3 regions of the Streptomyces sp. Z423-1 genome follow, and region 1 is predicted to be linked to each of the others. Evidence: riboswitches for the same ligand, from Rfam matches in the RefSeq annotation. Region 1 holds a riboswitch; each other region holds the start of a gene.

The links. Region 1 has a riboswitch for cyclic di-AMP ahead of HJD23_RS09670 (M23 family metallopeptidase). Riboswitches for the same ligand answer to the same signal wherever they lie in the genome.
Positions count from the first base shown of each region.
Region 2: it holds a riboswitch for cyclic di-AMP, as region 1 does, so the genes downstream of both, HJD23_RS37895 (C40 family peptidase) here and HJD23_RS09670 (M23 family metallopeptidase) in region 1, are expected to answer to the same signal.
Region 3: it holds a riboswitch for cyclic di-AMP, as region 1 does, so the genes downstream of both, HJD23_RS16680 (transglycosylase SLT domain-containing protein) here and HJD23_RS09670 (M23 family metallopeptidase) in region 1, are expected to answer to the same signal.

Region 1 covers NZ_CP053109.1:2,113,792-2,123,637, reverse strand. The annotation lists gene HJD23_RS09690 (GTP-binding protein) at 1-548, shown strand, start outside; gene HJD23_RS09685 (DNA topoisomerase IV subunit A) at 545-3,001, opposite strand; gene HJD23_RS09680 (pitrilysin family protein) at 3,321-4,694, shown strand; gene HJD23_RS09675 (pitrilysin family protein) at 4,691-6,079, shown strand; cyclic di-AMP (ydaO/yuaA leader) riboswitch at 6,282-6,447, shown strand; gene HJD23_RS09670 (M23 family metallopeptidase) at 6,460-7,224, shown strand; gene HJD23_RS09665 (GntR family transcriptional regulator) at 7,411-8,106, shown strand; gene HJD23_RS09660 (HPr family phosphocarrier protein) at 8,307-8,588, opposite strand; gene HJD23_RS09655 (bifunctional GNAT family N-acetyltransferase/acetate--CoA ligase family protein) at 8,768-9,846, shown strand, end outside.
Region 2 covers NZ_CP053109.1:8,306,093-8,315,938, forward strand. The annotation lists gene HJD23_RS37865 (8-amino-7-oxononanoate synthase) at 1-435, shown strand, start outside; gene HJD23_RS37870 (DUF397 domain-containing protein) at 502-723, opposite strand; gene HJD23_RS37875 (helix-turn-helix transcriptional regulator) at 733-1,593, opposite strand; gene HJD23_RS37880 (ATP-binding protein) at 1,806-2,264, shown strand; gene HJD23_RS37885 (LysR family transcriptional regulator) at 2,616-3,539, opposite strand; gene HJD23_RS37890 (LysE family translocator) at 3,643-4,257, shown strand; gene HJD23_RS37895 (C40 family peptidase) at 4,318-4,791, opposite strand; cyclic di-AMP (ydaO/yuaA leader) riboswitch at 4,795-5,003, opposite strand; gene HJD23_RS37900 (hypothetical protein) at 5,352-5,660, opposite strand; partial or broken gene HJD23_RS37905 (ATP-dependent Clp protease proteolytic subunit) at 5,674-5,877, opposite strand; gene HJD23_RS37910 (ABC transporter permease) at 5,986-6,996, opposite strand; gene HJD23_RS37915 (TetR/AcrR family transcriptional regulator) at 7,112-7,759, shown strand; gene HJD23_RS37920 (urease subunit gamma) at 7,871-8,173, shown strand; gene HJD23_RS37925 (urease subunit beta) at 8,184-8,495, shown strand; gene HJD23_RS37930 (urease subunit alpha) at 8,488-9,846, shown strand, end outside.
Region 3 covers NZ_CP053109.1:3,723,264-3,733,109, reverse strand. The annotation lists gene recQ (DNA helicase RecQ) at 1-1,393, shown strand, start outside; gene HJD23_RS16700 (M56 family metallopeptidase) at 1,434-2,372, opposite strand; gene fahA (fumarylacetoacetase) at 2,561-3,772, opposite strand; gene HJD23_RS16690 (carboxymuconolactone decarboxylase family protein) at 3,980-4,441, shown strand; gene HJD23_RS16685 (HAD family hydrolase) at 4,507-5,355, shown strand; gene HJD23_RS16680 (transglycosylase SLT domain-containing protein) at 5,349-5,837, opposite strand; cyclic di-AMP (ydaO/yuaA leader) riboswitch at 5,843-6,018, opposite strand; partial or broken gene HJD23_RS16675 (CocE/NonD family hydrolase) at 6,300-7,296, opposite strand; partial or broken gene HJD23_RS16670 (peptide MFS transporter) at 7,306-8,484, opposite strand; gene HJD23_RS16665 (polyprenyl synthetase family protein) at 8,728-9,738, shown strand.

The sequences.
Region 1 (9,846 bases):
CCGCCGTCGTCCCGGCGACATACGGCCGTATCGACCCCGAGTTCCTCTTCGACTGCCGGCCCTCCCGGGAGCGCATCGGGCAGTTGTCCTTCGACGACCTGCACGATGATCACGGTGATCATGAGGGGCACGACCACGGCGGTCATCTGCACACCGCCTACGACAGCCTCTCCTTCGTCTCCGAAGTGCCGCTCGATCCGCGCCGGTTGATGGCGTTTCTCGACAGCCGGCCCGAGGGGCTCTACCGGATCAAGGGGTACGTCGACTTCGGTCCGCACGATCCGCGCAACCGGTATGCCGTGCACGCCGTCGGGCGGTTCCTCCGCTTCTACCCGGAGCCCTGGGGCCGGGACGGTGAACGCCTCACCCAGCTCGTCCTCATCGGCTCCGGCATCGAGGCCCCCGCCCTCGACAAGGAGCTGGCGGCGTGCAAGAGCGACGCCCCACACGCCGATGAGCACGGCATGTGGGGCGTCCTGCGCTACGTACCGGATGCGCGGGATGCACGGGATCCGGACGGCCTGGGCCCCGAGGAGCCTCCGGCCTAGACCGGCCCCGCCACCGCCGCCACCGGCTTCGCCAGGGACACGCCCGAGCCGTCACGGCGCGGGTCCATCTCGGGCAGGGCGGTCGGCGAGCCGTTCTTCTGCGCGGCCCGGGCCGGAGTGGCGCCCGCCCAGGCGAAGGACAGGCAGTCCTCGCCCTTCAGGAACCGCTGGCAGCGCACCCCGCCGGTCGCGCGGCCCTTGCGCGGGTACTGGTCGAACGGGGTCAGCTTGGCGGTTGTCTGCACGGAGTCGTCCAGCGTGCCGCGCGAGCCCGCCACCGTGAAGACGACCGCGTCCGCCGCCGGGTCCACCGCCGTGAAGGAGATGACCTTGGCGCCCTCGGCGAGCTTGATGCCCGCCACACCGCCCGCCGGACGGCCCTGGGGGCGGACCTGCGCGGCCTGGTAGCGCAGCAACTGCGCGTCGTCCGTGATGAAGACCAGGTCCTCCTCACCCGTGCGCAGTTCGACCGCGCCGACGATCCGGTCGCCCTCCTTGAGGGTGATGACCTCCAGCTCGTCCTTGTTGGCCGGGTAGTCGGGCACCACCCGCTTGACGACGCCCTGTTCCGTGCCCAGCGCGAGCCCCGGAGAGGACTCGTCGAGCGTGGTCAGGCAGATCACCGTCTCGTCGTCCTCCAGGGAGACGAACTCGGCGAGCGGCGCGCCCCCCGAGAGGTTCGGCGCCGACGTGGTCTCCGGGAGCTGCGGGAGGTCGATGACGTTGATCCTCAGCAGCCGGCCCGCCGAGGTCACCGCGCCGACCTCGCCGCGGGCCGTGGCCGGCACCGCCGAGACGATCACGTCGTGCTTGGTGCGCTTGGCGGCTGCGTCCTCCGGGAACGGCTCGGCGTTCGCCGTACGGGCCAGCAGCCCCGTCGACGACAGCAGCACCCGGCACGGGTCGTCGGCCACCTGGAGCGGAACGGTGGCCACCGAAGCGGCTGCCGACTCCAGCAGGACCGTACGCCGCTCGGTGCCGAACTTCTTGGCCACCGCCGCCAGTTCGGAGGAGACCAGCTTGCGCAGCTCGGCGTCCGACTCCAGGATCCGGGTCAGCTCCGCGATCTCCGCGGTGAGCCGGTCCTTCTCGGCCTCCAGCTCGATGCGGTCGTACTTGGTCAGGCGGCGCAGCGGCGTGTCCAGGATGTACTGCGTCTGGACCTCGCTCAGGCCGAAGCGCGCCATCAGGCGCTCCTTGGCCTGCGCGGAGTTCTCGCTGGAGCGGATCAGGCGGATCACCTCGTCGATGTCCACCAGGGCCGTGAGCAGGCCCTCGACCAGGTGCAGCCGGTCGCGCTTCTTGCCGCGGCGGTATTCCGAGCGGCGGCGCACGACCTCGAAGCGGTGGTCGAGGTAGACCTCCAGGAGTTCCTTCAGGCCCAGGGTGAGGGGCTGTCCGTCGACCAGGGCGACGTTGTTGATGCCGAAGGACTCCTCCATCGGCGTCAGCTTGTAGAGCTGCTCCAGGACTGCCTCCGGCACGAAGCCGTTCTTGATCTCGATGACCAGGCGCAGCCCGTGCTCACGGTCCGTGAGGTCCTTGACGTCGGCGATGCCCTGCAGCTTCTTCGAACCGACCAGGTCCTTGATCTTGGCGATCACCTTCTCCGGGCCGACCGCGAAGGGCAGCTCGGTGACGATCAGGCCCTTGCGGCGCGCCGTCACGTCCTCCACGGACACCGTCGCCCTGATCTTGAACGTGCCGCGGCCCGTCTCGTACGCGTCGCGGATCCCGGAGAGGCCGACGATCCGGCCGCCGGTGGGCAGGTCGGGGCCCGGGACGTGCCGCATCAGGGCGTCGAGATCGGCGTTCGGGTGCTTGATCAGGTGGCGGGCGGCCGCGATCACCTCGCGCAGGTTGTGCGGCGGCATGTTCGTGGCCATGCCGACCGCGATCCCGGACGAGCCGTTGACCAGCAGGTTCGGGAAGGCGGCGGGCAGGGCCACCGGCTCCTGCTCCTGGCCGTCGTAGTTGGGCGCGAAGTCGACCGTGTCCTCGTCGATCGACTCCGTCATCAGGCTCGTGGCCTCGGCCATCCGGCACTCGGTGTACCGCATGGCGGCGGGCGGGTCGTCGTTGCCCAGCGAGCCGAAGTTGCCGTGGCCGTCGACCAGGGGCACGCGCATGGAGAACGGCTGGGCCATGCGCACCAGGGCGTCGTAGATCGACGAGTCGCCGTGCGGGTGCAACTTACCCATGACCTCGCCGACCACTCGGGCGCACTTCACATAGCCGCGGTCGGGGCGGACGCCCATCTCGTTCATCTGGTAGACGATGCGGCGGTGCACCGGCTTGAGACCGTCACGGGCGTCCGGCAGGGCTCGGGAGTAGATGACCGAGTACGCGTACTCGAGGAAGGAGCCCTGCATTTCGTCCACGACGTCGATGTCGAGGATCCGCTCCTCGTACGAGTCGTCGGGCGGCGGGGTCTTCGTGCTGCGGCGGGCCATCGCTGCCGGCTCCTCCTGTTTTCTGGTCGTTCGCCCACGGGGCGCTCAGGTCCCTGCGGCTCACTCTCGCTGAAGCGTGAACCACATCTGACGCGGTCCATTGTGGACCGCGCCACTGACAACGCGGACCCTGGATCCGACGTCGGCCGCCCGGCCCCGCGCTGCCCCGCAGGCTACGCCCTCGTGGCGGGGCACCCGGATCTCGCTCTGGGCGGACGCGGTCCGGGAACTTCACACCAGGTCCGCGCGCTTGCATACAGTGGCAGGACTGGCAGGAAATCCGCGGTTTGACGACCGCACCGCGATCGAAGGGACGTACATGCCCATGGGTCACACGGCCACAGCCGAGGCAGGCTCCGGCGGCCTGACAGCGACCGAGCACCGCCTGGAGAACGGCCTGCGCGTGGTGCTCTCCGAGGATCACCTGACCCCGGTCGCGGCGGTGTGCCTCTGGTACGACGTCGGCTCGCGGCACGAGGTCAAGGGACGTACCGGCCTGGCTCACCTTTTCGAGCACTTGATGTTCCAGGGCTCCGCCCAGGTCAAGGGCAACGGTCACTTCGAGCTGGTGCAGGGCGCGGGCGGCTCCCTCAACGGCACCACCAGCTTCGAGCGCACCAACTACTTCGAGACCATGCCCGCCCACCAGCTGGAACTCGCCCTCTGGCTGGAGGCCGACCGCATGGGCTCCCTGCTCGCGGCCCTGGACGACGAGTCCATGGAGAACCAGCGGGACGTCGTCAAGAACGAGCGTCGGCAGCGCTACGACAACGTGCCCTACGGGACCGCTTTCGAAAAGCTCACCGCCCTCGTCTACCCCGAGGGCCACCCCTACCACCACACGCCGATCGGCTCGATGGCCGACCTGGACGCGGCGACCCTGGAGGACGCGCGCGCGTTCTTCCGGACCTACTACGCGCCCAACAACGCCGTGCTGTCGGTCGTCGGCGACATCGACCCGGAGCAGACGCTCGTCTGGATCGAGAAGTACTTCGGCTCCATCGCCTCGCACGACGGCAAGCCCGCCCCGCGCGACGGCTCGCTGCCCGAGGTCATCGGCGGGCAGGTGCGCGAGATCGTCGAGGAGGAGGTCCCGGCGCGCGCCCTGATGGCCGCCTACCGGCTCCCGCACGACGGCACGCGCGCGTGCGACGCGGCCGACCTCGCGCTGACCATCCTCGGCGGCGGCGAGTCGTCCCGCCTGTACAACCGGCTCGTCCGACGGGACCGCACGGCGGTCGCGGCCGGGTTCGGCCTGCTGCGGCTGGCCGGCGCGCCCTCCCTGGGCTGGCTGGACGTGAAGACGTCCGGGGACGTCGAGGTGCCGGTGATCGAGGCCGCCATCGACGAGGAGCTCGCCCGGTTCGCCGAGGAGGGCCCGACGGCCGAGGAAATGGAGCGCGCCCAGGCCCAGTTGGAGCGTGAGTGGCTGGACCGGCTCGGCACGGTCGCCGGCCGCGCCGACGAACTGTGCCGGTACGCCGTGCTGTTCGGCGACCCGAAGCTCGCCCTCACCGCCGTCCAGCGCGTCCTCGAAGTGACGGCCGAGGAGGTCCAGGAGGTCGCCAAGGGCCGCCTGCGTCCCGACAACCGCGCGGTGCTCGTCTACGAGCCGACCGCCCCCCAAGCCACCGACGAAACCGACGGCGCGGAAGCCGCCGCCACCGACGACACCGAGGAGGCGGCCCAGTGACCGAGCTCGCCACGATGGACTTCCACCCCCAGCCGCAGGCGGGCGAGGCCCGCCCCTGGGCGTTCCCGGCGCCCACGCGCGGGACGCTGGACAACGGCCTGACGGTGCTGCGCTGCCACCGCCCCGGCCAGCAGGTCGTCGCCGTGGAGGTGCTCCTGGGTGCGCCCCTGGACGCCGAGCCGGCCGGCCTCGACGGCGTCGCCACGATCATGGCGCGGGCCTTCTCCGAGGGCACCGACAAGCACTCCGCCGAGGAGTTCGCCGCCGAGCTGGAGCGCTGCGGCGCCACCCTCGACTCGCACGCCGACCACCCCGGCGTCCGGCTGAGCCTGGAGGTCCCGGTCTCCCGGCTGCCCAAGGCCCTCGGTCTGCTCGCCGACGCCCTCAGGGCGCCCGCGTTCGCCGACAGCGAGGTCGAGCGGCTGGTCCGCAACCGCCTCGACGAGATCCCGCACGAGCTGGCCAACCCGGCCCGGCGGGCCGCCAAGGAGCTCTCCAAGGAGCTGTTCCCGGCGTCCTCGCGCATGTCGCGCCCGCGCCAGGGCACCGAGGAGACGGTCCAGAAGATCGACTCCGCGGCCGTACGCGCCTTCCACGAGCGGCACGTCCGCCCCGCCACGGCCACCGCCGTGGTCGTCGGCGACCTCACCGGCGTCGACCTCGACGCGCTGCTCGGCGACACCCTGGGCGGCTGGACCGGCTCCCCGGCGCAGCCGCGGCCCGTGCCGCCGGTGACCGCCGACGACACCGGCCGCGTGGTCATCGTGGACCGCCCCGGCGCCGTCCAGACCCAGCTGCTGATCGGCCGCGTCGGCCCCGACCGGCACGACCGCGTGTGGCCCGCCCAGGTGCTCGGCACGTACTGCCTGGGCGGCACCCTCACCTCCCGCCTGGACCGCGTCCTGCGCGAGGAGAAGGGCTACACCTACGGGGTGCGCGCGTTCGGCCAGGTGCTGCGCTCCGCCCCCGACGGCAGCGGCGCCGCGATGCTCGCCATCAGCGGTTCCGTCGACACGCCGAACACCGGCCCCGCGCTGGAGGACCTCTGGACGGTGCTGCGCACGCTCGCCGCGGAGGGCCTCACGGACGCCGAGCGGGACGTCGCCGTGCAGAACCTCGTCGGGGTGGCGCCGCTCAAGTACGAGACCGCGGCGGCCGTGGCGGGCACCCTGGCCGACCAGGTCGAGCAGCACCTGCCCGACGACTACCAGGCGACGCTGTATCAGCAGCTCGCGGCGACCGGCACGGTGGAGGCCACCGCGGCGGCCGTGAGCGCCTTCCCGGTGGACCGTCTGGTGACGGTGCTCGTCGGTGACGCGGCGCAGATCAAGGCACCCGTCGAGGCCCTCGGCATCGGCGAAGTCACCGTCGTGGCGGCCGAGTAGAGGCCGCCGGACGGCACGCGTGCGTAGGGGCCCTGGTGACGGATCCGTCACCAGGGCCCCTTTATGTCCTAATTGGGGGAGAGGTTGCCTGTCTGACCTGTGGGATGCGCTACAAACGCCCAGTTGCGTTTGGGGATTGAAAGATGTCCCGCTTAGCGTCATCCGGGCTGTCCGTCAGGCAGTGCGCCGCACCCGCGGCACCGGACAGCCATCGCCGAGTCCCCGTACGGCGCGAGCCAGGGGAGCCGGGGACCCAACCACGCAGTCCCTGGGGTGAATCGGACGCCCGCGCGCAGCGAGGGAGCCCGTAGGAGACCTTCCTGCTCCGAACCCGTCAGCTAACCCGGTAGGCGAGAGGGAAGGAAAGGACCAGCCACCACATGGCGTTCACGCGCGCCACCGGGAAGCATCGTCGTCCCAGCCGGATGAAGCGCACCGCCGCCCACGCGACGGGCGTCGCGGCGCTCACCACCACCGGAGCCATCGGCACCCTGGCCGCTCCCGCGCTCGCCGCCGAGCCCGCGGCCGAGCAGACCGGCCTGCTCCCGGTCATCACCATCGGCGACGCGGTCGCCGAGCAGATAGACGCCCAGGCCGCCGCCCAGAAGCAGGCCGCCGCGGAGGCCGCCGCCGAGAAGAAGGCCGAGGCGGCCGCCCAGAAGCGCGCGGAGGAACGGGCCAAGGAGGCACGGGAGGCCAAGGAGCGCGCCGCCCGCGAGGCCGAGCGCAAGCGCCTCAACACCTACGTGCCGCCGATCAGCGGCTCCTACGTCTCCACCGGTTACCAGGCCGGCGGCTCCCTGTGGTCCTCCGGCAGCCACACCGGTGTCGACTTCCACGCCGCGAGCGGCACGCCCGTGCACGCGGTCGGCTCCGGCACCGTGGTCGAGGCCGGCTGGGGTGGGGCGTACGGCAATCAAGTCGTGATCAAGATGAACGATGGTACGTACACCCAGTACGGTCACCTGTCGTCCATCGGGGTCTCGGTGGGCCAGACGGTCACCCCGGGGCAGCGGATCGCCCTGTCCGGTGCCACCGGCAACGTCACCGGAGCGCATCTGCACTTCGAGGCCCGGACGACCGCGGAGTACGGTTCGGACATCGACCCGGTCGCCTACCTCCGCTCGCACGGCGTCACCGTCTGACAGCGGATCGCCCCGCTTCCCGTGGCCCCGGCTCCCGAGCCGGGGCTTTCGGCGTGTCGTACGCTGTTTGTCCAAAAAATATCCATGGATTCCGACCCGCCATCGGAAATTCCGGCTCATTGCAATAGAGTCACGGAACACACGTCAATCGTCGACGTTTCACGGGGATTAAGGCGGAGGTCGGTCATGCGTATTCCGGCGCATTCGGTGTGCACGGCGATCCGGGACGACATCGTCGCGGGTGTCTACGAGCGTGGCGGCCGGCTCACCGAGGAACTCCTCGCACGCCGCTACGGCGTCTCGCGCGTCCCCGTCCGGGAGGCCCTGCGCACCCTGGAGGCCGAGGGCTTCGTGGTGACCCGGCGGCACGCGGGCGCGTGCGTGGCGGAACCGACCGAGCAGGAGGCCGCCGACCTGATGGAGATGCGCATGCTGCTGGAGCCGCTCGGCGCCTCCCGGGCCGCCCAGCGGCGCACCGAGGCCCATCTGAAGGTGCTGCGCGGCCTGGTCCGGCTGGGCCAGGAGCGGGCCAGGCGGGGCAACAGCGAGGACCTGCGATCCCTCGGCGGCTGGTTCCACGAGACGCTCGCCCAGGCCTCCGGCAGCCCCGCCCTGATCGCGATGCTGACCCAGCTGCGGCACAAGATCGCCTGGATGTACGCCGTGGAGGCGCCCGTCAGTCCGGCGGAGTCCTGGACGGAGCACGGCGCGATCGTGGACGCCGTGGCGCGCGGCGACAGCGAGCGCGCGCGGGCCATCACGGCGCTGCACACCGAGCGCGCGACCGGTGCGCACCGGCTCCGCTTCTCCGGCAACGGCGACCGCGCGGACCGTGTGAGGACTTCGCAACAAGCCGTAAACATGTCGGGCCTGCGGCATTAACACGAGCACCGTATACAAAGAAGAGATATTCGGCGGCGGTGTATTTCCGCTGCCCTTTTCGGCATGCCGGGAATTCCCGCGACCCCGGCCGTGAAAACGCGGCCGAGGGCTCCGTGGAAAACGGCGAAACCGCGCCGCCCGGAAAGGGCGACGCGGCCTCAGGTGTGCCGTGCGCGGGCTCAGAAGTGCCCGGCGCGGGCTCAGACGGTCTCGGGAAGCTCCTCAAGCCCCTCGGCGACCAGCTTGGCCAGACGGTCGAGCGCGGCGTCGGCGCCGTCGGCGTCGGAGGCCAGGACGATCTCCTCGCCACCCTGGGCGCCCAGACCCAGGACGGCCAGCATGGAGGCCGCGTTGACGGGGTTGCCGCCCGCCTTGGCGATCGTCACCGGGACGCCTGCGGCCGTGGCGGCTCGGACGAAGATGGAGGCGGGGCGGGCGTGGAGGCCCTCGGCCCAGCCGACGTTGACGCGGCGCTCAGCCATGTGATGCTGCCCTTCAGTGTTCAGGGTTGTCTAGACCAGTTTCCCATATCGTGAAGCACGTCCGGACGGGTCCTTCGTCCCCGACCGGAGGTGGCACCGGACCGCGGCCTCGGTCCGGCGTTCGTCCTTCCACAGACTGCCTCGCGCCGTTGTCGGACGCGAGCCGTACTCTGGGCCCCATGCAGAGCCCGTCGGACCGGCACGAGTACCCCGCCCACTGGGAGGCCGACGTGGTGCTGCGCGACGGCGGCACCGCACGCATCCGGCCCATCACCATTGATGACGCCGAGCGCCTGGTCAGCTTCTACGAGCAGGTCTCGGACGAGTCGAAGTACTACCGCTTCTTCGCGCCCTACCCGCGCCTGTCCGCCAAGGACGTCCACCGCTTCACGCACCACGACTTTGTGGACCGGGTGGGACTCGCGGCCACCATCGGCGGCGAGTTCATCGCCACCGTACGCTATGACCGCATCGGCATCGACGGGCTGCCCGCGTCCGCGCCTGCCGACGAGGCCGAGGTCGCCTTCCTGGTGCAGGACGCCCACCAGGGGCGCGGTGTCGCCTCCACCCTCCTCGAGCACATCGCCGCCGTCGCCCGGGAGCGCGGCATCCGCCGCTTCGCCGCGGAGGTGCTGCCCGCCAACACCAAGATGATCAAGGTGTTCACGGACGCGGGGTACACCCAGAAGCGCAGCTTCGAGGACGGTGTCGTACGCCTGGAGTTCGACCTCGAACCCACCGACCGCTCGCTCGCCGTGCAACGCGCGCGTGAGCAGCGCGCCGAGGCCCGGTCGGTACGGCGGCTGCTGGCCCCCGGCTCGATCGCCGTCGTCGGCGCGGGGCGCACGCCCGGCGGCGTGGGCCGGAGCGTGCTCGGCAACATCCGGGAGGCCGGCTTCACCGGCCGTCTCCACGCCGTGAACAGGGCGCTTCCCGAGGGACAGGGGGAACTCGGCGGGGTGCCGGCGTACCGGTCGGTGCGGGACATCGACGGGCCCGTCGACCTCGCGGTCGTGGCGGTGCCCGCGGAGCACGTGCCCGAGGTGGTCACCGAGTGCGGGGAGCACGGGGTGCAGGGCCTCGTGGTGCTCTCCGCCGGGTACGCCGAGAGCGGGCCCGAGGGGCGCGAGCGCCAGCGTGAACTCGTGCGGCACGCGCGCGCGTACGGCATGCGGATCATCGGGCCGAACGCCTTCGGGATCATCAACACCTCCCCGGAGGTGCGGCTCAACGCCTCACTGGCCCCTCGGATGCCGCG
Region 2 (9,846 bases), 6.2 Mb from region 1:
AGCCAGGGGGGCGCCGTGCTCGGCCCGGCGCGGGTGATCGACCATCTGGTCAACGCGGCCCGGACGTTCATCTTCGACACCGGTCTGGCTCCCGCCGCCGCGGGCGCGGCACTCGCGGCCCTGCGGCTGCTGCGCGGTGAGCCGGAGCGGGCGGCGCGGGCCCGCGCGGTGGCGGGCGAGCTGCACACCCGGCTGACGGCCCTGGGCCTTCAGGCGGTACGACCGGACGCGGCGGTCGTCTCCGTCCGCGCGCTGTCCCCGGAGAGCGCCGTGCGCTGGGCGGCCGACTGCCGCGCCGAGGGGCTCGCCGTGGGCTGCTTCCGACCTCCTTCCGTACCCGACGGCATCTCCCGGCTGCGGCTGACGGCCCGCGCGGACCTCTCCGGGGACCAGATCGAACGCGCTGTACGTGTCATCGGCGACACGCGACCATGAGTCGGCGAACCACGGCCGTGCATCGCGTGCTACGGAACTGATCAGGGACGATCCAGGTTCGGACCCTCAGAGGTGAGCCGTGAACCCCGCCCAGCTCTCGGGGGAGAAGAACAGCGCGGGTCCGGACGGGTCCTTGGAGTCGCGTACGGCGAGCAGTCCGGCCCACGGGCCAAGGGCCGGCCGGGCCGTCTCGACGCAGTTGTTCGCGCCGGTGCTGTAGCTGCTGCGCAGCCAGTGCACACCGAGCAGTTGAGTGCTGGAAGGTACGTTCCGAGGCAGGACGGTCATGGTGCCTCCTTACGCGCCGTCACCTATCACGGCGATGTAGTCCAACGATTCCTCGGGCGAAAGGGCGTAGAACTGAAGGGCGTTGAAGGCCTCGGTGTAGGCCTCTACGTCTTCTTTCCGTTCGAGGTAGAGGCTACTCGTCAAGTGGTCAAGAACGACAACGTCCAGATCGGAAGTGCTCGAAAATGAGAAGATAACGAAAGGCCCGGTGATGCCGATGTGCGCCCCCGCCGCGAAGGGCAGCACCTGGAGGCGCACTTGGGGCAGCCGGGCCGCGTCCATGAGCCGCTCCAGCTGCCGCGACATCACCTCCGGGCCGCCGACCTCGCGGCGCAGCACCGCCTCGTCCAGCACCGCGCTCAGTACCAGCGGAGGGTGCGAGCGCAGCACGTCCTGCCTGGCCAGACGTACCTCCACCAGGGCGTCCAGGCGGTCCTCGTCCAGGCCCTCCACCGCGGCGCGGGTCACGGCGCGGGCGTACTCGGGGGTCTGGAGCAGGCCCGGGACGACGGAGGTCTCCAGCGTGCGCATGGCGCCGGCCTGCGACTCCAGGCTGATGAAGTCCCGGTAGGTGGGCGGCAGCACCCCCTTGTAGGCGTGCCACCAGTGGTCGCGGCCGTGGCCGCCGCCGGAGCCCGCCAACGCCAGGAGGAGGTCCCGAAGTTGGGCGTCGTCCACCCCGTAGGCATCCAGGAGTAACCGCACATCGGCCGGTTTCACGCCGCTGGCGCCGGTCTCGATCCGGCTCACTTTCGACTGGTGCCAGCCCACCAGCCGGGCCGCCTCACCGCTGGTGAGGCCCGCGCGGCCTCGCAGTGTGCGTAATTCGGCGCCCAGTTTCCGGCGGCGCACCGCGGGACCGTGCTGCATGGGCTACTCCTTACTCCTTCCGAGCCGCCCAAATACGCTCTGCCGTCGCAGAGTTCACCGCTTCGAGCGACAGATATATGCATATCTTGGTGGATCGCCACCGCTTCCGGGCTATGAGTGGCAGTCTGGCGACGAAGCACCAGTCCGGGACCGTACTCGAACCATCCGCTCCGTGTCGGACTGCGGTCCCGTGGGAAAGGGACGACGTCGCCATGGCAGACCACCTGGAAGCATCCGTCACTCTGCCGAGCGATCCCGCCTCGGTCTCCGCCGCCCGCACCTACGTGGTCAGCACGCTGGCGGAATGGGGCCTGCCGCCGGAGACGGAGGTGGCCGACACGATCCGGCTCATCGTCTCCGAACTCGCCACCAACGCCGTTCTGCACACGTCCGGCCAGTCACCCACCTTCACGGTCGCCATGGAGCTCGACCGCGACGAGCAGCTCCGCATCGGGGTGACCGACAGTCACCCGCGCCTGCCGAAGCGGCTCCCGGCCGCCGTCCAGCAGGACAACGGCCGCGGCCTGGTCATCATCCGCTGGCTGACCGCCGAGTGCGGCGGCCGCATGAGAGTCCGCCCGACCCGCGAGGGCGGCAAGACGGTCTCCATCGAACTGCCGTGGACGGTGCGGGCGGGCCCAGTACCGACGGCGGGCAAACAGGAGCCGTAGCTTTCGGGGCGGGTGCGGGGCGCGTTGCGAGGGGAGCCCTACCCGGGCGGGCCACGCAGCGCGCTGCGCGACTGGAGTCGCCGGGCGGGGGGCTCGGCCCCGTGCTCTGGGTGGTCTGGTCTGTTGGGTCGGGTGTGGCGCGGTGGAGGCGGAGGGCTCAGGCCCGCGCCGCGGAAGAGGCGGAGACCTCAAGCCCGCGCCCCGGGCGGTCGGTCCGGCCTGCCGGGTCAGGAGCGGGGCGGTTGGGGCGGAGAGTTCGGGCCCGTGCTCTGGGTGGTCCGGCGTGCAGGGTCGGGGGTGGCGCGGCGGAGGCGGGGGCCTCAGGCCCGCGCCCTGGGAGTCGCGGACGCCTCAGGGCCGTGCAGGTTGCTGAGCTCGGCCGAACGCGCCGCGTAGCAGTGCGCGGAAGGCGTCCGCCGCGGGGGCCGGCTCACCGGCGCGGTGGACGACCGAGATCGTCCGGCGCAGCTCGCCCTCCGACAGCGACCGCACCCCGACCGGCGTGGCCGACGTGCGCGCCACCATCTCCGGTACGACCGCCACCCCGAGCCCCGCACTGACCAGCGCGCACACCAGGGCGTACCCCGGCGTGGCGACCAGCACCGAGGGCGCCGCCCCGGCGCGGGCCAGCGCCGTCTCCACCCCCTGCCGGGCCGGATGGTCCGGCGCCATGCTGATCAGTGGCTGCCCGGCGAGTTCGGCCAGCGGCAGCCGGGAGCCACCGCCGCCGAGAGCGTGCCCCGGCGCCGTCACCAGCACCAGCTCCTCGACGAGCAGCGGCTCGGCACCGACCGACGAGGGCAGCGGCACCGGATCGGCCGGCTCGTAGGTGTGCGTCAGCGCCAGATCCACCTCGCCCGCGGCCACCGCCGCGACCCCGGCCGGCGGTTCGTAGTCCGCGACGGTCAGCTCCACGTCCGGATGTGCCCGGCGGAACGCGCTGAGCACCGGCGGCAGCAGATGGATCCCCGCGGTCTGGAAGGTGCCGACCCGGAGCGTGCCACCGGCGAGCCCGGTCAGCCGCGCCAGTTCGTGACGCGCCCGCTCCAGCTCGTCCAGCACCGTACGGGCCCGCGCCGCCAGCAACTCGCCCGCGGCCGTCAGCCGCGCCCCTCGGTGGTGCCGTACGAGCAGCGCGGCGCCCGCCTCCCGCTCCAGCTTCGCCAGTTGCTGGGAGAGCGCGGGCGGGGTGTAGCCGAGCCGCTCGGCGGCCCGGGTGATCGACCCGGCCTCGGCGACCGCCACCAGCGCGGCGAGCCGCGTCGGGTCGTACATGTCACTCCAGGGCGGCTTACAGAGGTAGATGAAAGCAATGCTTAAGGCTTACCCAGGTTACTCGAAATACCTGCTGAAGGCTTCTTTCCGGCAGCCTGACGTCATGGACGCACAGCTCATCGCCTTCACCGGAGTCGCCGCGGGCATGGTCGCCATGCCGGGCGCGGACTTCACCGTCGTCGTGCGCAACGCCCTGATCTCCCGCCGGGCCGGCGTCGCGTGCGCGCTGGGGATCACGGGCGGGCTGCTGCTGCACACCGCGCTGGCCGTGGCCGGTGTCGCGGCGGTCCTGGCCGCCGTGCCCGCGCTGTTCCGGGCGCTGCAACTGGCCGGCGGCGCCTACGTGCTCCATCTCGGGATCCGGACCCTGTGGTCGGTACGACGACCCCGCACCGCCACCGGCGAGGCGCCGACGTCGCCCGCGCCGCACCCGCTGCGCCAGGGCTTCGTCACCAACGCGCTGAACCCGAAGGCGCCGGTGACCTTCCTCAGTCTGCTGCCGCAGTTCGTCCCGGCGGGCGCCCCGGTGCTGCCCCGCACCCTGCTGCTGGCGCTCATCGTCGTGGCCCTCGCCCTGGTGTGGTTCCCGGCGGTGGCCCTGCTGGTGGACCGGCTCGGCCGATGGCTGCGCAGGCCGCGCGCCGCCCGCGCCCTGGAGGGCGTCACGGGCGCCGCGCTGACGGTCCTCGGCGCGACCCTGCTGCTGGAAGCGGGCTGAGCCTGCGTCACGGGCGGGGCGGTGGCGGCCCGTCGGGGCGCTGCCACCGCCGCCCGAGAGTCACTTGACCCGGCCGTACCAGACGCTCTTCGTCCAGATCTTCTGCAGCCGCACCACGTCCCCGGACTTCGGGGCGTGCCAGATCTTCCCCTTTCCGGCGTAGATGCCGACGTGGTACACGTTCGACCCCGAGTGGAAGAACACGAGGTCGCCGGCCTTCCGGCTCTTGGCCGGGATGTGGCGGGTCTTGTTGTACTGCTGGGCGGCCGTACGAGGCAGCTTCTTGCCCGCCTTCTTGTACGAATACAGCGTCAGCCCGGAGCAGTCGAACCTGCGCGGTCCGGTGGCGCCCCACTTGTACGGGGAGCCCTTCTTCGAGGCCGCGACCTGGAGAGCCTTCCTCGCCGGCGTGGCGGCCTCGGCCTCCGAGGCGAAGCCCGGAGCCACGACGGAGCCGCCCACCGCGACGAGAGTGAGGGCCGAGGCCGTACCGGCCCGGGCCATGAGCGACGGGACACGATTGAGCGCGGTCATGCGCAACCCTTCGTCAGCCGCCTGTGAAGGATGACCTGTCGGATTCGGGCTGGCGAAGTTGCCCGGCCGCGTTGTCACGGCTTCACCCCAAGGGCTGCTCGGAACCTGAACAAGCGTTCCGGCGACCCGTCGTGCTCGGGTCCTCCACTCCTGCCGATCCACTCCTGTCGACCGGTCATCCGGGCGGCGGCAGGACTCGGCGTCCGCCCGGACCGCCCCGCCGCGGTGGCGGGGGCTTGTCGTCAGTCGGGATCTTGACCCACGTAAGTCCGAAAATCCCAACGCAACCGGGGATTTGTGGCGTTACTCACCACTCGCCCGTTCGGGTGGACAGCCTGATGTGCGAACAGGTGTCAAGGGTGCCACGCCACCTCGGACCAGCAGCGGAACGTCTCATTCCGACCCGAGGCAGACCTCGTTGCGCAACCGCAAGGGCCCCGGAAAAGGACCTGAGGATCCACCGGACGGGGGTAGCCCTTTTGGTTCGTTTCACCCCCGGCCCGGACGTCCTGTCGCGTCGCCTCGCGGTCCGGGTGGACGGTGGCTGAGTCGACCGTGCCTCAACTGTCGGAGCGCGGCGGAACGGTGACACGCGCCGTGCGGCGTTCACCGTCCAGCACGCGCAGCGCCCGCGCGAGCGTTCGGGCGTGGAGTTCGGTCTCGCCCCGCTGGTGCATCAGCGCGAGCGCGTCGCGCAGTTCGGCCGCCTTGCGCACCAGCGCCTGGGCGGCACGCAGTCCACGATACGTGTCCCCGTCGTACGCCGGGTTGATACGCCCCAGCAGGTCCGCCACTTCCAGGTAACGGTCGATCAACTCGCCCTCGGCCCGGGTGAGGGCGGGCAGCGGCGGGAGTTCCGGTGGCAGCATCCGCGGCTCACCCCATCTCCTCCAGCCGGGCGCGTACCCGCGCCAACTCCTCCGCCTGGACGGCGACTCACTGGCCTGTCCCTCGATCGGCTCGGGCAGCGCCGGCTGACGGATCACCACCCGGGCGCCGGGCAGGGCGAATCGCTTGCCCGGGGGTGCCTGCGGCGAGCAGTACGGCGGCGGTCGATCCGGCCTGCCCGAGGCAGATCGTCTCCAGCGCGTCGTCGTGACACGGCGGAACATCGCGGGCCCAACCCCTCGTAGAACACGTACAGGCCGTGCGCCCCCTACGGCGGGGCGCACGGCCTCTACGTGCTGTATGTGGTCAGCCGGCCAGCGCGGGCCTCCGGTCGGCTGCGGATTCTTCGCTGCTCGCCGTACGGGACTTCAGCGCGCTGCCCAGCAGCACCGCCCCCAGCCCCACCGCGACCCACCACGTCAGCGTCAGCGCCGGACCCAGCGCCGCCGCGCCGTCGAAGTACGACACCGAGCGCAGCAGCGTCGTCCCCGCACCCGGCGGCAGCCACTGGCCGAGCGCCCCGGCCGGCTCGGGCAGCATCTGCGGCGCCGATCCCGCCCCCGAGAACGGGTTGCCGAACAGCATCAGCACACCCGCGCCGAGGCCGAGCCCGGCCCTGCCCATGAGCGCGGCGAGACCGGCGACCGCGCTGCTCACCGCCAGCGTGGACAGGCCGAGGGCGGCGGCCTCCGCCCACCAGTCGCCGGTGAGGACCTCCAGCCAGCTGTGCGCGATCGCGGCCGCGGTGACACCGACCAGCGCCGCCGCGCCCACCAGCGCGGTCACCGCCCGGACGCCGCGCAGCCCGGTCAGGGAAACGGCCGCGCCCGCCGCGATCCCGGCCAGCGCCAGCGGCAGCACACTCGCGGTGAGGGCGGCGCCCCGCGGGTCGTTCTCGGGGGCGGCCACGACGTCCACCGTGCGCGGCTGGGCACCCTCGGCCGAAAGCGCCTGTTGCAGCAGCTGCGCGACCGTCGGGCTCGCGGCCGACGCGGTCAGCAGCTCGGGCCCCTGGTCGGTGACCACGACCGCGCCGTACACCGTCCGGTCCTCGATGGCCTGCCGGGCGGCGGCCTCGTCGGCGTAACGGTGGATCTCGAACGCGCCCTGGTGCCGTGCCAGCCGCTGCTCGACCTGCGCGGTGGCGGCGGCCGGGCCCGCGACGCCGAGCGGCAGGTCGCGTGGCGCGGTGCGGGCGGCGGGCCACGCGAAGGCCCACAGCGCCAGCGCCGCGAGGAGCGGGACGAGGACGACGACCGCGATCAGGCGACGGGGGTCGGGGTGCTGGGTGGGATGCGTGCCGGGTGGCGTGGACATGGGTCCCCCTCCGGTGAAAGGTCAAAAAGAAAGATCGTTCGTTTTCGGTTCGGCACCACCGTGCGCCCGTGCCCGCTCCTTGTCAAGAAGGAATGTTCGTTTTACATTTCAGGGCATGGCTCGTGTATCCCAGGAACACCTCGACGCCCGCCGCCGGCAGATCCTCGACGGCGCCGCCGTCTGCTTCGCCCGCAACGGGTTCCATGCCACGTCCATGCAGGACGTGCTGAAGGAGGTGGACCTCTCCGCGGGTGCCGTCTACCGCTACTTCAGCGGCAAGGAGGAGCTGATCGCCGCGATCGTCGGCGAGGTGCTCGGATCGGTCCGCGAGGCCTTCGAGGTGGCGGCACGGCAGTCCCCGCCCCCGCCGCCGGACGAACTCGTCGCCGCGGTCCTCGGCCGGACGCTCGCCGCCCGGGAGAACCTGACTGTCGACGGGCGGCCCGCCTTTCCGCGGCTCGTCGTCCAGGTGTGGACGGAGACACTGCGCAACGAGGAACTGGCGGCCGTCCTGCGTGACGGGTACGGCTCGGTGCGCGCGGCCTGGTCGCGGATCGTCGAGGGCTACCAGGACGCCGGGATGATGCGCCCGGACGTCGCCCCGGACCATGTGGCCCGCACGATGATCGCTGCCGTGATGGGCTTCGTCGCCCAGCAGTCCCTCTTCGGGCCCGTCCCGGTCGAGGTGCTCCGCGACGGTCTGCGGGCGTTGATGAGCATGCGGGACGAGCGCACCGCTCCTGATGGATCACAGCTTGGTTAACTTGCTTGAAACTCGTGCCAACTAGCCTGCCCCTCCACGCCACCAGGGACTTTGCCGGTGGCCGCGGCAACCGGGCCCCGCACGGCCCGGAGCGAGGATGTGAGGTGGGACGTGCAACTGACCCCGCACGAGCAGGAGAGGCTGCTGATCCACGTGGCGGCCGACGTGGCCGAGAAGCGTCGCGCCCGCGGGCTGAAACTGAACCACCCCGAGGCCGTCGCCCTCATCACGTCGCACATCCTCGAAGGCGCCCGCGACGGCCGCAGCGTCGCCGAACTGATGGCCTCCGGACGCAAGCTGCTCACCCGGGACGACGTCATGGAGGGCATCCCCGAGATGATCCACGACGTCCAGGTCGAGGCGACCTTCCCGGACGGCACCAAGCTCGTCACCGTCCACGACCCGATCGTCTGAGGGGGCCTCGATGATCCCCGGAGAGATCCTGTTCGCCGACGGCCCGATTGCCTACAACCAGGGCCGCGAGGTCACCCGCCTCACCGTGCTCAACGCCGCCGACCGGCCCGTCCAGGTCGGCTCCCACTACCACTTCGCCGAGGCCAACCCCGGCCTGGAGTTCGACCGCGCGGCCGCGCGCGGCAAGCGGCTCAACGTCGCCGCCGGTACGGCCGTACGCTTCGAACCCGGTATCCCCGTCGACGTCGAACTCGTCCCGCTCGCCGGCGCCCGCGTGGTGCCCGGCCTGCGCGGGGAGACCGGAGGTGCCCTCGATGCCTGAGATGTCCCGTGCCGCGTACGCCGACCTGTTCGGCCCGACGACCGGTGACCGCATCCGGCTCGCCGACACCGATCTGCTGATCGAGATTGAGGAGGACCGCTGCGGCGGCCCCGGACTCGCCGGGGACGAGGCGGTGTTCGGCGGCGGCAAGGTCATCCGCGAGTCCATGGGACAGGCGCGGGCCACGCGCGCGGAGGGCACGCCCGACACCGTCATCACCGGTGCGGTGATCGTCGACCACTGGGGCATCGTCAAGGCCGACGTCGGTGTCCGCGACGGCCGGATCACCGGGATCGGCAAGGCGGGCAACCCGGACACCATGGACGGGGTGCATCCGGAGCTGGTCATCGGCCCCGAGACCGAGGTCATCGCGGGCAACGGGCGGATCCTGACGGCCGGGGCCATCGACGCGCACGTCCACTTCATCTGCCCGCAGATCGCCGACGAGGCGCTGGCCGCGGGCATCACCACCCTCGTCGGCGGCGGCACCGGACCGGCCGAGGGCTCCAAGGCGACCACCGTCACGCCCGGCCCCTGGCATCTGGCCCGGATGCTGGAGGCGATGGAGCAGTACCCGCTCAACATCGGCTTCCTCGGCAAGGGCAACACCGTCTCCCACGAGGCGATGCTGTCCCAGATCCGCGGCGGCGCCCTCGGTCTGAAGCTGCACGAGGACTGGGGCTCCACCCCGGCCGTCATCGACGCCTCACTGACCGTCGCCGAGCAGACCGGCGTCCAGGTCGCCATCCACACCGACACGCTGAACGAGGCCGGTTTCGTCGGCGACACGCTGGCCGCGATCGCCGGGCGGGGGATCCACGCGTACCACACGGAGGGGGCGGGCGGCGGGCACGCGCCCGACATCATGACCGTGGTCTCCGAGCCGCACGTGCTGCCCAGCTCCACGAACCCGACGCGGCCGTTCACCGTCAACACCGCCGAGGAACACCTCGACATGCTGATGGTGTGCCACCACCTCAACCCGGCGGTGCCGGAGGACCTGGCCTTCGCCGAGTCGCGGATCCGGCCGTCCACCATCGGGGCCGAGGACATCCTGCACGACCTGGGCGCGATCTCGATCATCTCGTCGGACTCGCAGGCCATGGGCCGGGTCGGCGAGGTCGTCATGCGGACCTGGCAGACCGCCCATGTGATGAAACGGCGACGCGGCGCGCTCCCCGGTGACGGGCGGGCGGACAATCGCCGAGTACGTCGCTATGTCGCCAAGTACACCATCAACCCGGCGCTCGCGCAGGGCCTCGCGCGCGAGGTCGGTTCCGTGGAGACCGGGAAACTCGCCGACCTGGTGCTCTGGGAGCCCGCGTTCTTCGGCGTCAAGCCGCAGCTCGTC
Region 3 (9,846 bases), 1.6 Mb from region 1:
CCAGGAGATCACCCAGCGGCTGAACATGCCGACGGCCCGGCACTTCGTGGCGAGCTTCGACCGGCCCAACATCCAGTACCGGATCGTGCCGAAGGCGGACCCCAAGAAGCAGCTGCTGAGCTTCCTGCGCGAGGAGCACGCGGGTGACGCGGGGATCGTCTACTGCCTGTCGCGCAAGTCGGTGGAGTCGACGGCCGAGTTCCTGACCCGGAACGGTATCGAGGCGGTGCCGTACCACGCGGGCCTGGACGCGGGCACGCGCGCGGCGCATCAGTCCCGGTTCCTGCGGGAGGACGGGCTGGTCGTCGTGGCGACCATCGCCTTCGGGATGGGCATCGACAAGCCGGACGTGCGGTTCGTGGCCCACCTGGATCTGCCGAAGTCGGTGGAGGGGTACTACCAGGAGACCGGGCGTGCCGGGCGGGACGGGCTGCCGTCCACGGCCTGGATGGCGTACGGCCTCAACGACGTCATACAGCAGCGCAAGCTGATCCAGTCCGGCGAGGGCGACGAGGCGTTCCGGCGGCGGGCGCAGACGCACCTGGACGCGATGCTGGCGCTGTGCGAGACGGCCCAGTGCCGGCGCGGGCAGCTCCTTGTCTACTTCGGGCAGGAGCCCGACCCGGCCGGCTGCGGCAACTGCGACACCTGTCTCACGCCGCCCGAGACCTGGGACGGCACGATCGCGGCGCAGAAGGTGCTGTCGACGGTGGTGCGGTTGCAGCGGGAGCGGGGGCAGAAGTTCGGTGCGGTGCAGATCGTCGACATTCTGCTGGGCAAGCGCACCGGCAAGGTGATCCAGTTCGATCACGACCAGCTGTCCGTGTTCGGCATCGGTCAGGAACTCGCCGAGGGTGAATGGCGGGGCGTAGTCCGGCAGTTGCTGGCGCAGGGGCTGCTCGCGGTCGAGGGGGAGTACGGGACGCTGGTGCTGACCGAGGCCAGCGGTGCGGTGCTGCGGCGGGAGCGGGAGGTGCCGCTGCGCAAGGAACCGAAGAAGCCGGTGGGCTCGCGGTCGGGTTCGTCCTCCTCCGGCCGAGGTGAGCGCAAGCCGAAGGCTGCCGCCGCCGAGCTGTCCGAGGAACTGCTGCCCGCCTTCGAGGCGTTGCGCGCCTGGCGCGCCGAGCAGGCCCGCGAGCAGGGCGTCCCGGCCTACGTCATCTTCCACGACGCCACGCTGCGGGAGATCGCCACGGTGTGGCCCACGTCGGTGCGGGAGCTGGGTGGCATCAGCGGGGTGGGGGAGAAGAAGCTGGCGACCTACGGGGAGGGGGTGCTGGCCGTCCTCGCGTCCCTCGACGCCCCGACAGGCGCGGACACACACGCGGAGGCGGCCGGATCAGACGACTGGCCCGAGATGGAGGGCGAGCCGGAGCCGGACGACTGGATGTAGGGACCCGACCGGCCTCAGGCACAGGGACAGCCCCGCACACTCACCCGAGGGCTGTCAGCCCCGGCGCGAAGGTGATCAGCAGGGGGAGCAACGGCACCAGAGCCGCCGCCGTCGTCGTCAAGGCCCGGTGTCTGCGGTCCAGTCGAGCGGGGGGCTCCAGAAGCCGGTCCACGCGTTCGCCCAGGAGGCGGTGGCTGGAGGCGCAGGAGAGGACGCCCCGGTGCTGGTTGAGCTCGATCAGTGCCAGCGCCGTGGTCAGGTGGCCGCAGCGCCGGGAGGCCGTGTCGTCGGCGGCGAGTTCGACCAGGCGGTGGGTCTGGTCGCAGAAGTGGGTGAAGAGGGGGACACGCGGGAAGCCGGTGGCCAGCGCGGTGGACAGGTGCAGCAGCCAGTCGTGGCGGGCGCGGGCGTGGCCGCGCTCGTGGGTGAGGACGGCGTCGAGCTGATGGTCGGTCAGGCGGTGCAGCGCGCCGGTGGTGACGATCAGCTGGGGCGGGCTGCCCGGCATCCACCAGGCGTCGGGGTACTCGTCCTCCAGGACGAGCAGCGGGCCGCGCGCCGCGCCCAGGCCCGCTGGTAGGTCGGGGGCGCGTTCGCGCAGGTGGGCGCGGGCCTGGCCACGGCGGCGGCGGGCCTCGAACAGCTCGCGGGCGAGCATCGCGGTGGTCCAGGCGGCACCGCAGGCCAGCAGCAGGGTGAGCGCCACGGCCCACGGCGGCGCGGCGGACAGGTTGTACGCGGCGGTGACGTGGGGCGGTGCGGGGGCGAAGACCTGGTCACGCACGGTCTGGAAGACGGCCGCCGCGCCGAGGGTGAGCGCGGTCAGACAGCACAGCAGGACGGTGGCGACCAGGCACTGCCACACCCACAGCCCGACCACGGGCTCCCGTTCGGGCCACGCCGCCCGGACCAGCGCACGAGGCATCGGTACGGCGGCCGTCAGGGCGACGGCGCTGAGCAGGAGCAGGCAGACGGTCATGCCACGGGCTCCGGATCCTGATCGGGAGTGGGCGGCTTCGGGTTGGTGCGGTGTGGTGCGGTGCGGGCGGCGGTCGCGCGCCGTATGCGTCACACGTCCCGCGTCACGCCTGGCGCACACCGCCGCCGCCAGTATGACGGTGATGGGCGCCCGGAGTCAGTGCCCGGACCGTCGCTGTCGCGGAAACGTCATCCCGCGACGACCCGCCCACTCACCTCCCCCAGCCCGACCCGGGCCCCGCCCGCCCCCGGTGCCCAGGCCGTCATCGTCACCACGTCGCCGTCCTCCAGGAACGTCCGCTTGCCGTCGGGGAGTTCGAGGGCATCGCGGCCGTTCCAGGTCAGTTCGAGGAGAGAGCCGCGTTCGCGCTCGCCGGGACCGCTGACCGTGCCCGACCCGTACAGGTCGCCGGTGCGCAGGGAGGCGCCGTTGACGGTCATGTGGGCGAGCTGCTGGGCGGCCGTCCAGTACATGGTGGAGAAGGGCGGCTCCGAGATGACGTGGCCGTTGAGGGCGACGGAGATCCGGAGGTCGTAGCCGCCGGGTTCCTCGTCGGTGTCGTCCAGGTACGGCAGCAAGGGGTGCGTCCGCTCCGGCGGCGCCACCCGTGCCTCGTCCAGCGCGTCCAGCGGGGTGATCCACGCCGACACCGAGGTGGCGAAGGACTTGCCGAGGAACGGGCCGAGAGGGACGTACTCCCAGGCCTGGATGTCGCGGGCGGACCAGTCGTTGAGGAGACACAGGCCGAAGACGTGGTCGCGGAAGCCGGACAGCGGGACGGGCGTGCCCATCGCCGACGGGACGCCGACCACGAAGCCGACCTCGGCCTCGATGTCCAGGCGGACGGACGGGCCGAAGACCGGCGCGGCGTCGGTCGGGGCCTTGCGCTGGCCGCAGGGGCGGGCGACGTCCGTGCCGGAGACGACGACCGTGCCCGAGCGGCCGTGGTAACCGATCGGCAGATGCTTCCAGTTGGGGGTGAGGGAGTCGGCCGCGTCGGGGCGGAAGATCCGGCCGACGTTCCGGGCGTGGTTCTCGGACGCGTAGAAGTCGACGTAGTCCGCGACCTCGAAGGGCAGGTGCAGGGTCACCGAGGAGAGGGGGTGCAGCAGGGGCGCGAGGGTCTCGCGGTGGGAGGGCACGGTGACCCAGGCGGTCAGTGCCCGCCGGACGTCCGACCAGGCGGTGCGGCCCGCGGCGAGCAGCGGGTTCAGGGTCGGGCGGGCCAGCAGTTCGGCGTACGGGGAACCGAGCGCCAGCGCCGCCGCGCCGGCGTCGAGGACGTGGTCGCCGAGGCGGACTCCCACCGTCCGGTCGGCGGAGCCGGCGGGCGAGAACACGCCGTACGGAAGGTTGTGCGGGCCGAAGGGGTCGCCCTCGGGGACATCGAAGGGGGGCATGGGGTGCTGCCTCACTTTCGTACGCGGTCCATGCGGTCGCGGATCACGTTACGGCTGGGGCCTCTGTCTTGGGAGTGTCTGCAGCGCGACAAATGGATCTTGATGTTCTGAATTTCGTCCCTCAGGTCCGTCACAACGACCGCCCCCGATCCGTCAGTGCAGTGAAAGCAAGCATCGCACCGGCCACTGACAACAGGAGGCAGCACCATGCAGGCACGGATGACGAACCCGGCGTACGTCCTCCCGAACGCGATGAAGGGCATCGGCACCCTCACCCAGGCCATCGGGGAGGGCGGGCTGTCCCAGGAGTTCGCGGAGCTCGTGGCGCTGCGGGTCAGCCAGATCAACGGATGCGGCGCGTGCGTGTACGGGCATGTGCACAATCTGCGCAAGGCGGGCGTGAGCGAGGAGCGCATCACATCGGTCGTCACCTGGCGGCACGCGCCCTACTACAGCGACGCCGAGCGCGCCGCGCTGACGCTCGCGGAGAAGATGACGCGGCTCGCCGACCTGTCCGAGGAGTCGGTTCCGGACGTGTTGTGGGACGAGGTCGCCGACCACTTCGACGAGAAGGAACTGTCGGCGCTGATCCTGACCATCTCGCTGACGAACCTGTTCAACCGCATCAACACCACGATCAAGGAGCCTGCGGGCACCACGTGGGGGTGAAAAGCAGACAGGCGGACGATAGTTGGGGATGAACGGTGTGGGTGCGTTGTCCGTATTCTCTGATCATGGCCGCACCCACCGCATATGCCGCGCGCACCGAGTACGCGCGTACCGACTACGCCCTCATCGCCACTGACCTGGACGGAACGCTGCTGCGCGGCGACGACACGGTCTCCGACCGTTCGCTCGCCGCGCTCGCGCGGGTCTCGGCGGCCGGTGCCCGGCATCTGGTGGTGACCGGACGGCCGGCGCCGAGGGTGCGACCGCTGCTGGAGTTCCTGGGCGGCGGGGGGCTCGCGGTGTGCGGGCAGGGCGCGCAGTTGTACGACGCCGGCGCGGACCGTCTGCTGTGGTCCGTCACGTTGGACCGGGAACTCGCCGAGACCGCCCTCGGCAAGATCGAGGCCGAGGTCGGCCAGGTGTACGCGGCCGTCGACCAGGACGGCGTGGACGGGCTCACGCTCATCGAGCCCGGCTATCTGATGCCGCACCCCACGCTGCCCGCGGTGCGGGTCGACCGTCGCGAGGACCTGTGGTGCGCGCCGATCAGCAAGGTGCTGCTGCGCCATCCGGCCCTGACCGACGACGAGTTGGCGGCGGTGGCCCGCACGGTGGTCGGCTCGCTCGCGACCGTCACCATGTCGGGGCCGGGGACGGTCGAGCTCCAGCCGTGCGGCATCACCAAGGCGACGGGGCTGGCGCTGGCGGCCCGCTATCTGGGCCTGAGTCCGCAGCAGACCATCGCCTTCGGGGACATGCCCAACGACATCCCCATGTTCGACTGGGCGGCGTACGGCGTCGCCATGGCCAACGCCCACCCCGAACTCAAGGCGGTGGCCGACGAGATCACCCTGTCGAACGAGGACGACGGCATCGCCGTCGTCCTCGAACGGCTGCTCGCCCGGGCTCAGTAGGGGCCGAAGACGTTGTCGATGGAGCCGTAGCGGGCGGCCGCGTAGTTGCAGGCGGCGGTGATGTTGGCGACCGGGTCGTACGGGTCGAAGGCGGTGCCGGGCACGTGGTAGGCGGCGAAGGTCGGGTCGATGACCTGGAGCAGGCCCTTCGACGGGGTGCCCTTGGCGGCGTTGGAGTCCCAGTTGTTGATGGCGTACGGGTTGCCGGACGACTCACGCATGATGTTGCGGTAGATGCCGTTGTACGAGCCCGGAATCCCGTGCTGCGCCATGATGTCGAGCGACTCGCGGATCCAGCCGTCGAGGTTGTTCGGGTACGTCGTGGCCGTGGCGGCGGTGGTGACGGCCGTGGGCGTGGCGGCGGAGGCGCTGGTGGCCCCCATCAGCGGGAGGGCGAGCACGGCCACGCCGGTACCGGCGACGGCGAGCTTGCGGGCGATGCGGGCAGAGCGGGAGCGGCGGTACTGACCGTTTGCAGTCATGGGGGATGTCCTCTCCGGCGCCTGCGAGGTGAGCTGTCGGGTTCGGGCGGGGAGGTGCCCGGCCGCGCCCTTGCGAGTGCGACTTCACCCCAAGCCGTTCCGTGTGTCGTTGCGTACGACATCCGGCCCGGCGACTTACCTGGGTCCCCCGCTCCTGCCGTGCGGTGAGTGAGTCCGTCATGGGTGGCGCGGGCGGCGGCAGGATTCGGCGTTCCGCCCGACTGGCCGGGAACGTATGCGAGAGCACATGTCCGAAACAAGTAGCGGATTCATATATTGCGCGATTTGATCTTCGAACTGCGTGTTTGCCATGCTTGATCCTTTGCGGTCGGCAAGGGGCAACTCGGCGGCGCGTAAAGGCGGATCGCGGGATCTCTGTGAGGGGATCGTGAAGGCGTACGCGTGAGCCAACTCACGCGCAAGTAGAAGAACGGCAATTCGGGCAATGCGCCCAAGTGCTGCTCAACCGGCGGTCCGTGGGATGCGCTTCTCCCAGGTCCGATGGAAGGTCACCTCTTCATCGGCGGTGCAAATTGCCTCATTTGCGGACAAGGAGTCCTCTGTGGACGGACAGTGGATCGTCCTCGCCGATGGGGCGAGGGGCCGGATAGGCGACGCCGTGCGGCTCGGACTGCTCCGGTTCCTCGAAGGCGAGGGGCGAGACCTCGAAGGTGACGTCCTCGGTGGTGCCCGGGGCCCACGGCACGATCCGGTCGCGCCCCTCACGCGCGGAGAGGTTCATCACACCCGCGTCACCAGGGTCGAGGATCCGTCCGGCGCCACATCGCACACGCGCGTGATGACCTGGCCGCGGGGCACCTGTGACGTCAGCCGCAGCCGCGCCCGCGGCCGGCGCAGGGTCTCCTGGAGGAAGCCGATCGCCGGGCCGGGCGGCAGGCCGCGGTCGGGGTACTGGTGGGACCAGGGGCCGATCTGGCCGCGGACGCGGTCGGGCGGGAGGTGTTCGACCAGGCGGAGCACCGTGTCGCGGTACGGGTCGTGCCAGCCGCCCACCGCGAGGACGGCCGCCCGGATCGCGCCGTAGTCCTCGCAGACGCTGCCGTGCCGGCAGTGGTCGTCGCGCTTCTGGTGGTCGAGCCAGGTGTGCAGAAAGGGTTCGACCTCGTCGAGGCGCCGCAGCTGCATGTCCCGCCAGGCGTCGCCGACATACCGCGGATCGGGCGGGCGGCAGACGAACGCCAGCATGGTCGCCGCCCACGCGTGCATGTCCACGGCGAGGACGGAACCTCCCATGTACTGCACGTCGTTGTCGTAGCGATCGTCCGTGGAGCAGACCGTGACGATCGCATTGAGCGGCTCGGGCGGCTCGGGCGCAAGGGCCGCGATCTGGAGGGAGTTGAAGCCGCGGCCAGCCAGTTCACCACCCGGCGTACCAGAGGTGGCGCTGGTGGTCGCGGGGCGCGGTCCAGTCGGTCAGGCGGTACGGGAGGTACTCCAGAGGATGGCTTCAGTGGACCGGGTGCATCGTGCGGCGCAGCCAGGGCGCGGCGGCCGGCACCACCAGGCCGGCGAAGGCGGCGGGGGCGAGCTTGGTGGTGGCCGACATGCCGGAGGTCGGCGGGGCTATGAGGAGGAAGGACAGGCCGCCGGGGACGACACCAAGGGCGATCTTGTGGGAGGCGTGCGGCCGGCTGTGGCCCATCCGCACCCACAGGGCGGCCACCAGCGGCGCGAGGGCGACTTCGAAGGCGCCCAGGGCGGAGGCTTACCAACTGGTGGGGAAGTCGAAGCCGAGGATCGTCGTCTCGGCGTTCGACGCGGGCGGCAGCATCATCGTGGAGTACGCCTGGAAAGGGACGAAGTTGAAGACCGTCGAGGAGAGGAAGAGCACGACGTACGGGCGCAGTCGGCCGCGTTCCTCGGGGGTCACCCGCAGGGTCATGAACATGATCACGAAGTAGCCGGCCGGGGCGATCACCGAGACGAGCGCGGTGGCGATCACCAGCCCGGTGGCGATGGGCTGGACGGCACGGCGCCTCGCCTCCGGCGCGAGCGCGAACTGCGCGGCGTGCTTGCGTCCGGCCAGGTGACGGCGGCCGGTGACGTACTGGACGAGGCCGAACGTCATACCGATCGCGGCCGCCGAGAAGCCCCAGCGCCGGCCCTGGTGGTCGCCGAGCCGACCGGTGACCAGGGGGCCCGCGAAGGCGCCGATGTCGATCGCCATGTAGGAGAGGGTGAACCCGGCGTCGCGGCGGTCGTCGTCGGTGCGGTAGAGCTTGCCGGCCATGGGGGCCACGTTGGGCTTCAGCAGACCGGTGCCCGCGCTGGTCAGGCCGAGGCCCACCCAGGTCATGGTCGCGGTGGGCACGGCCAGGGCGTAGTGGCCGCAGGTGATCGGGACGCCGCCCCAGAGCACGGCTCGGTACGAGCCGAGGACACGGTCGGCGAGCCGGCCGCCGACGGCGGAGACCAGGTAGACGAGGGTGCCGTAGGCGGCGGAGACGGAGGCGGCCGTCCCGGCGGACATGACCGGGCCGCCGGTTGCGAGCGTGTCGGCGAAGTACAGGACGAGGATGGCCTGCATGCCGAGGAACGAGAAGCGCTCCCAGACCTTAAGACCGGAGAGGGCGAGCAGGCCCCTGGGCCGGCCGAGGAAGGCGCTCTCGTCGCCGGGTCGCGGCAGGCTGTCGGGCGCGGTATCGACGGCGCTGCGAGGCGAGGGTCACCTCTTCCGGCCGAGTCGATAAATACCTGCTCATATCAACTGATCAAAAACATACCCGGCGTGATCCGATACCGCCCGAGGTGTAACGGTGGGCGGCCTCGGTGATCGAAACGTGACCGGATACGCTGACTTGAGTGAAGGCAGCGACCTATCGACATTCCGCGTAATCGCCAGTAGACACCAGCAGACAGGAGACCCCTCGTGACCGTCGTCGGGCCGTTCGGGCTGAGCGTGCGGGACCAGGCTCTGGAAGCCGATGTCCAGGCCGGATTGGCGGCTGTCGAGGAAGGGTTGCTCGAAGCCACCAAGAGCGAGGTCCCCTTCATCACGGAGGCCGCGCAGCATCTGGTGCGAGCCGGCGGGAAGCGGTTCCGGCCGCTGCTCGTGATGCTCACGGCCCAGTTCGGTGACCCGTACGCGCCCGGAGTCGTGCCCTCCGCCGTGGTCGTGGAGCTGACCCACCTCGCGACGCTGTACCACGACGACGTGATGGACGAGGCGGCGGTACGGCGCGGGGTGCCGAGTGCGAACGTTCGCTGGGGCAACTCCGTCGCCGTCCTCACCGGCGACTTCCTGTTCGCCCGGGCCTCGCACATCCTGGCCGACCTCGGACCCGAGGCGGTGCGGGTGCAGGCCGAGGCGTTCGAACGGCTGGTGACCGGGCAGATCCTGGAGACCGCGGGTCCCTCGGACGGGCGGGACCCGGTCGAGCACTACCTCGATGTGCTCGCCGGCAAGACCGGATCGCTGGTGGCGGTGTCGTGCCGGTTCGGCGCGATGATGTCCGGGGCCGACGAGTCGGTGGTGGACGTGCTGACCCAGTACGGGGAGCGACTGGGCGTCGCCTTCCAGCTCGCCGACGACGTGCTGGACATCGCCTCCGACTCCCACGAGTCCGGCAAGACACCGGGGACCGACCTTCGCGAGGGCATCCCGACGATGCCCGTGCTGCGGTTGCGGGAGCGAGTGGCCCGGCTGGGACTGGCGGAGGACGTCGCGCTGTGCGAGCTGCTCGACTCCGATCTGACCGATGACACGCGGCACGCGCAGGCGCTGGCCGCGCTGCGGATGCATCCGGCGCTGGAGCAGGCCCGGCGGGACACCGTGCGGTTCGCGGAGGAGGCGCGGGCGGCGCTCGCGCCGCTGCCCGAATGCGACGCGAAGGCGGCGCTGACGGAGCTGTGCGACGCGGTGGTGCACCGGGCCGGATAGCCCGCGTCCGGTCGGCGGTGTTCGACGTCCGGTTCGCCGGGCGTTGGCCGTCCGGTTTGTTGTCGTGGCCCCGTCGAACCCCTACGGGTCGGGAGTAGATGCCGTCCT